Linked DNA regions of Granulicella sibirica. Each later gene encodes a partner of the first gene's protein in a complex. Links are inferred from orthologs where the notes say so. Each region holds a gene or a part of one and is shown in the gene's direction. Other genes may lie near its edges. The genes, in order: tig and rpsG.

The links.
Region 2: the proteins of tig (region 1) and rpsG are in contact, whole or in part, in a crystal structure (PDB 3GTY), measured with the Thermotoga maritima proteins. The link is inferred for Granulicella sibirica from one-to-one orthologs. Residues at the interface, in WP_004081061.1 of Thermotoga maritima: Glu122, Val124, Val129, Leu130, Tyr133, Glu188, Gly259, Ile262, Tyr263, Glu266, Ser270, Glu273, Gln274, Glu277, Arg308, Gln311, Ile312, Ser315, Tyr316, Glu325, Arg329, Arg336, Leu363, Phe366, Trp367, Arg373, Leu377, Arg381, Leu384, Glu387; in WP_004081843.1 of Thermotoga maritima: Lys34, Lys52, Lys55, Glu59, Arg62, Gln63, Glu66, Asn67, Lys69, Val71, Arg95, Ala109, Lys110, Lys111, Gly112, Arg113, Pro114, Glu117, Glu121, Ile124, Ala125, Tyr127, Asn128, Asn129, Thr130, Gly131, Lys135, Asp139, Arg142, Met143.

What each region holds. Positions count from the first base shown.
Region 1 is NZ_RDSM01000002.1:76,945-80,205, reverse strand. The notes cover bases 106-3,045. They hold tig (trigger factor), read left to right. Parts: upstream 106-809; coding sequence 810-2,282; downstream 2,283-3,045. Other genes in these bases: GRAN_RS11215 (aldose epimerase family protein), read left to right, coding at 106-587. Outside these bases: more of GRAN_RS11215, read left to right, coding at 1-105; ATP-dependent Clp protease ATP-binding subunit ClpX, read left to right, coding at 3,103-3,261. UniProt on the Bacillus subtilis protein: Involved in protein export. Acts as a chaperone by maintaining the newly synthesized protein in an open conformation. Functions as a peptidyl-prolyl cis-trans isomerase.
Region 2 is NZ_RDSM01000003.1:786,655-789,910, forward strand. The notes cover bases 258-3,192. They hold rpsG (30S ribosomal protein S7), read left to right. Parts: upstream 258-1,457; coding sequence 1,458-1,928; downstream 1,929-3,192. Other genes in these bases: GRAN_RS19925 (deoxyribonuclease IV), read left to right, coding at 258-459; rpsL (30S ribosomal protein S12), read left to right, coding at 963-1,367; fusA (elongation factor G), read left to right, coding at 2,009-3,192. In the rest of the region: more of GRAN_RS19925, read left to right, coding at 1-257; more of fusA, read left to right, coding at 3,193-3,256.

The sequences.
Region 1 (3,261 bases):
CCAAGGTTTCGGCACTCTTGAGCAGCCGGTGGATCGAGTTGACGGTTGACGTGAAGAATGTGGGAGATAGCGTGGTTCCCGTGGGGATTGGGTGGTCTCCGCGGTTTTTGATTCCGAGCGGCGACCGGAAAAAGGCCACGCTCCGTATTCCCGCTGACGTTCGATCGGACATCCGGGACAGCACGAGTGGGATGCCGAACGGTGAGTTGAAGCCCGTGACGGGGACGAAATACGACTTCAACACCCGAAACGGGGCGGAATTGGGGACGCTAGATCTGAACGACACGTTCCTGCACCTGAAGGCACCGCTCGACATGCACCCGATGATCGAGCTGCGGGACCCGGCGGCGCGGTTCGGGCTGAGGATTACGGCGCTGACTCCGACGATCAAGGCGGTTCACGTGTTTTCTCCGGCGAACTCGGATTATGTGTCGATCTCGCCGCAGATGAACTATGACGATCCGTTCGGCCGGTGGCCAGCTCATGAAGACACGGGCATGGCGGAAGTGGCACCCGGCCAGAGCGTGGAGTGGAAGATTCGACTGGAGTTGTTCCCGATCGCGGCGGCCTCCTCGCCGAAGATTTAGGCGGGCAGGGTCCGGGCCGGGAATGAGCGGGCGGACGGGCCTCCGCCCGGTTTGACCCCCTGTAGCCAAGACTCGTACAGTGGTAGTGGGACGCCTGCCGTGGGCGCCTCCCGCGCCTCCGTCGAGCGATCCTTCCTTAATAGATTGAGGGGACCCTCCTCCGAGGTTGGGCGGGGAGGGATGCGATGCGGCAGAACATGAGATTCCCTGGAAGGCACTGCATTGACCCCGACAGAGACTACGGACGTAAAGGAATCGGCTGAGCTTACGCCGAACACCGAGATGGCAGACGAGACACAGGTACACGATGAGCACACGCATGAGGGTCACGACCATGCGGGCCACGATCATGATCATGAGGGCCATGACCACTCCGGACACAACCATGGGCCGGCGCTGAATCCCGCGCTGGTTCGCGAGATTTCGGTCGAGGTTCCGGCGGATGAGGTTTCCAAGAGCTTCAAGTCCGTGACGAAGCGCTACCAGAAGCTTGCGCGCATCCCGGGCTTCCGGGTCGGCAAGGTTCCGGAGTCGGTGATCCGCTCGAAGTTCATGAAGGAGATCCGGCAGGAGATCCTTGAAGGGCTGGTCACGCAGCGCTTCCGCCAGGCGATCGAAGAGCAGACGCTGAACCCGGTGTCGCAGCCGCAGATCCTCGAGATGAACCTGTTCGACGGGCAGCCGCTCACCTTCAAGGCTGCGTTCGAGGTTCTTCCCGAGGTCGATATCACTGGCTATGACTCCGTGGCTGTGGAGCGTCCGACAGTCGAGCTGACCGACGAAGAGTACACGGCGGAGCTGGAGCGTGCGCTCGAGTCGCATGCGACGGTGGAGACGGTCGATGAGGATCGTCCGCTGGTCGATGGCGACTGGGCGGAGATCGGCTTTACCGGCAAGATGAAGGATCTCGCGCAGACGGTTGGCGAGGATGGCGTCGAGAACGCTTCGACGACCGAGCCCATTACGGGCGAGGATGTGCTGATCGAAGTTGGCGGCAAGAACACGCTTGGCGCGTTCAACGATGCGCTTCGTGGCGCGACGCCTGGACAGGAGCTGGAGTTCGAGGTCAGCTACCCGGCTGACTTCGGCGAACCTCGCCTGGCTGGTCAGACCGTTGCCTACGACGTGAAGGTGAAGGCGATCAAGAAGAAGACCTTCCCCGAGCGCGATGCGGAGTTCGCGAAGCAGCTCGGCAACTACGAGGACTGGAACGACTTCGAAGCGAAGCTGCGCGAGCGTAGCGCGGACCGCAAGAAGGACGCGCTCGAGAACGCGGCCAAAGAGAAGATGCTCGAAGAGCTCATCTCCAAGTATGAGTTCCCTGTTCCCGAGTCGTTCGTGCAGCAGCAGGTGGATGCGCGGCTGGATCGCGGTCTCCGGGCGCTTGCCCAGCAGGGCATGACGTCGGACGAGATGCGCAAGCTCGACTTCAACCGTCTGCGCGCCGCACAGCGCGACCAGGCCGTGAACGAGGTGAAGGCTTCGTTGATTCTCGACAAGATTGCCGAGACCGAAGGAGTGACCGTGACGGATGAGGATCTCGATCGCGAGTTGCTCATCATGTCGATCCAGGGACGCGAGCCGCTCGAGAGCCTGCGGGAGCGGATGCAGAAGGACGGTGGCATCGATCGCATGCGCGAGCAGATGCGCCGGGAGAAGACAGGTAGTGTCCTGTACGAGAAGCTCGCTTCCTAACTTGCGCTCAAGCATCTGTTAGGAATCGGAAACCGTTTTTGCCGTAGAGAAGAAAGAGAGCGCAATGGGATACATGCCTTTTGTAGTGGAGCAGACGAGTCGCGGTGAACGCAGCTACGACATCTACAGCCGCCTGCTGCGGGACAACATCATCTTCATGGGCACGCCCATCGATGACAATGTCGCGAACGTGATCATCGCGCAGATGCTCTTTCTGAGCGGTGAGGATCCAGAGAAGGACATCCAGCTTTACATCAACTCGCCGGGCGGATCAATTACGGCCGGACTCGCGATCTACGACACGATGCAGTACATCAAGAACGACGTGATGACCTTCTGCATCGGGCAGGCTGCAAGCATGGGCGCATTTCTCCTGATGGCCGGTAAGAAGGGCAAGCGGTTTGCGCTGCCTAACTCTCGCATCCTGATCCACCAGCCTTCGATGGGCGGGTTGAGCGGGCAGGCGACCGACATCGACATCCACGCTCGCGAGATCCTCCGGATCCGTGAGATCACCAACACACTGATGAGCAAGAGCACCGGCCAGCCGCTTGCGCAGATTGAGCGGGACGTGGAGCGCGACTTCATCATGACCGCACCGCAGGCGCGCGAGTACGGGATCATCGACGACATTATCGATCGCCCCCGCACCTAAACACTTTGCTTGCTGCCATGAAAGGCTCCGCGCTGCGGGGCCTTTCGTGTTGATGTACCACTTTCGCTCAGTACCCGAGGGGATGCCGCGCCATCCCCTGCTGTCAATCGGGTGTAAACTCAAGGCTAGACGGTTTGCGCGAGAAGACAGGAGTCGCAGTAATTTATGAAGACCTCACGGGGTTCCGACGAGTCGCTACGTTGTTCTTTCTGCCATAAGTCTCAGGATGCGGTCGCGAAGCTCATCTCGTCCCCCTCGGATTACCCGCGCGCCTACATCTGCGACGAGTGCGTCGCGGTGTGCAACTCCATTCTTGAGGATGAC
Region 2 (3,256 bases), on another replicon or contig:
GGCCTCCCCTGGCAGGGCAGGGACTTCAAGATCCTCATCGAAAACACCGCCGGAGCCGAGTTCTCCCTCGGTGGAAGCCTCGAGCAGGTAGCCGAACTCGTCGAACGCCTGCAGATGTGCGCCCCCGTCGGCGTCTGTCTCGACACCTGCCACATGCACGTCGCCGGCTACGACATCGTCACCTCCACAGGTTACGAAGAGACCATGTCACTCGTCGGCGCCAGCATAGGCACTGAAACCGTCCGCCTCTGGCACTGCAACGACGCCAAAGCTTCACAGGGCTCCAAATTGGACCGCCACGAGCACATCGGCGAAGGCACCATCGGTGCCGAGGCCTTTCGCCGCCTCCTCCACGACTCGCGGTTTGCCCACTGCGCCTTCATCGCCGAAACCCCCGTCGACGCGCCCGGTGACGAAGCCCGCAACGTCACCGTCCTCCGCACCCTCGCCGCCCGCTAGGCCGCAGAATCGTCGCGGTAGTCTTGACGCTCCACCAGGATTTTGGTACCGTAGGAAGGTTCCGCGAATATCCGGAGCCATTCGCCGGGAAGTGACGGCGGCAACTGGATACAAGAGATTCAACACAGAGCTTCCGCAAAGAGAAAGGGAAGCAGAATTCTGTGACCTATCGCAATCGTGCCTGCGACACCCTCCACCCTCACGGGATCCAAAGGATGGGCTATGTGGGCCGGGACAGCGAAACGGAGCCGACTGCAGCATGCCTCCCCGGGCGGCAGCAAGTACGGTCACCGTCGACTGTTATCACCTCAGACGTGAAAGCAGCAAACGCGTGGTTTGCAGTCAGCAGTACGGCCGCGCGCAGGATTCAGGACTTCGCCCGGAACGCCACTTTGGTGTTCCGTCCTTCGTGTGTGCGGCTACATACAACGGATCGAGCGAGGGAGCTGCCCTGCGCCGAGCCCGAATCAACCGATTTGGGTAAGACCTAAGGAGTTTCACCAGTGCCTACGTTCCATCAACTCGTCAAGCAGGGCCGCACGCCGACCCGTTACAAGACTGCCAGCCCCGCCCTCCAGGGCTCTCCCCAGCGCCGCGGCGTCTGCACCCGCGTCTACACCCAGACCCCCAAGAAGCCGAACTCGGCCCTCCGCAAGGTCGCCCGCGTCCGCCTCACCAATGGCATCGAAGTCACCACCTATATCCCGGGCATCGGCCACAACCTGCAGGAGCACTCGATCGTGCTCATCCGCGGCGGTCGCGTGAAGGATCTACCGGGTGTTCGTTACCACGTCGTTCGCGGCACGCTTGATTCCGTCGGCGTCGCGAACCGCAAGCAGAGCCGCTCGAAGTACGGCGCGAAGCGTCCGAAGGCCGGCGCAGCCGCCCCGACCGGCAAGAAGAAGTAGTCAAGTTCCGGGGCCGGGTAAGTCCGGCCCCATCAACCATGTCCAGCTCTTGAGAAGTCCGGCGCTGGAGGAAGACGAGAAAGAGAAGAAATGCCCCGTAAAGGTTACATCGCCAAGCGTGAAGTTGCTCCCGACCCGGTCTACAACTCGACCCTGGTCACAAAGTTTGTGAACTCGATGATGTGGGGCGGCAAGAAGTCCACCGCCCAGGGCATCTTCTACACCGCCATGACGAACCTCGAGCAGAAGGGTGGCGACGAGGCCCTCAAGCTCTTTAAGAAGGCCATCGAGAATTGCAAGCCTCTACTCGAAGTCAAGAGCCGCCGCGTGGGCGGAGCTAACTACCAGGTTCCCATCGAAGTTCTCCCTGAGCGCCGCACCTCACTCGCTATCCGCTGGCTCGTGACCTATGGTCGCGCCCGCGGCGAAAAGGGAATGGTCGACAAGCTCACCGCCGAGCTGCTCGATGCAGCCAACGGCCGTGGCGCCGCGATGAAGAAGAAGGAAGACGTCCACCGTATGGCCGAAGCCAACAAGGCATTCGCTCATTACCGTTGGTAATCGGAAGTTCCTGCTTCGTTCGGTAATTTGACCTTGGATTTAGAACCGCTGGCCTGGGCCAGCAGATAGAGATCAAGACTGTGGCACGCACTATACCGCTGAATCGTTGCCGGAATATCGGGATCATGGCGCACATCGACGCCGGAAAGACGACGACGACCGAGCGCATTCTCTTCTATACGGGCATCACGCACCGTATCGGAGAGGTGCATGAGGGCACTGCGACCATGGACTGGATGGAGCAGGAGCAGGAGCGCGGCATCACCATCACCTCCGCCGCGACCACCTGCACCTGGAAGAACATCCGCATCAACATCATCGATACGCCGGGCCACGTCGACTTCACTGCTGAAGTGGAACGCAGCCTCCGCGTGCTCGATGGCGCGGTTGCCTGCTTCGACGCCGTTGCCGGCGTGCAGCCCCAGTCCGAGACCGTCTGGCGTCAGGCCGATAAATACAAGGTTCCCCGCATCTGCTTCATCAACAAGATGGATAAGGCCGGAGCCGACGCCGTCTACGCGACCTCGACCATCGTCGATCGTCTCGGAGCCCGCGCGATTCCGATCAACATCCAGATTGGTGCCGAGGCGAAGTTCCTTGGCGTCGTCGATCTCGTCACGATGAAGGCCATCTACTGGCACGATGAGACCATGGGCGCGGAATACACGGTCGAGGAGATCCCCGCGGATCTGCTTGAGACCGCGAAGACCGCACGCGGCGTTCTCATCGAGGCTGTGGCCGACTCCGACGACGAGATCATGAACCTGTATCTCGAGGGCGAAGAGCCGACCGAAGCGCAGCTCAAGGTTGGTATCCGCAAGGCGACGATCGCGATGAACATCTTCCCGGTCCTCTGCGGTTCGTCCTTCAAGAACAAGGGCGTGCAGACCCTGCTCGATGCCGTCGTCGACTACCTGCCGAGCCCGCTCGATATTCCTCCCATGATCGGGCACAATCCCGACAACATGGAAGAGGAGATCATCCGCAAGGCTGATGACAGCGAGCCTCTCTCTGCCCTCGGCTTCAAGATCATGACGGATCCCTTCGTCGGTCAGCTTATCTTCATCCGCATCTACTCGGGCGTGCTGAAGACCGGCGATACGACGCTGAATCCGCGCACCGGCAAGACCGAGCGCATCGGCCGCCTGCTCAAGATGCACGCGAACAAGCGGGAAGAGATATCGGAGATCATGGCGGGCGATATCTGCGCCGCCGTTGGCCTCAAGAACCTCATCACTGGCGACACGATCTGCTCGGACAAGAACCCTGTCGTCCTCGAATCGATCGACTTTCCGAAGCCCGTCATCGAAGTCGCCGTCGAGCCGAAG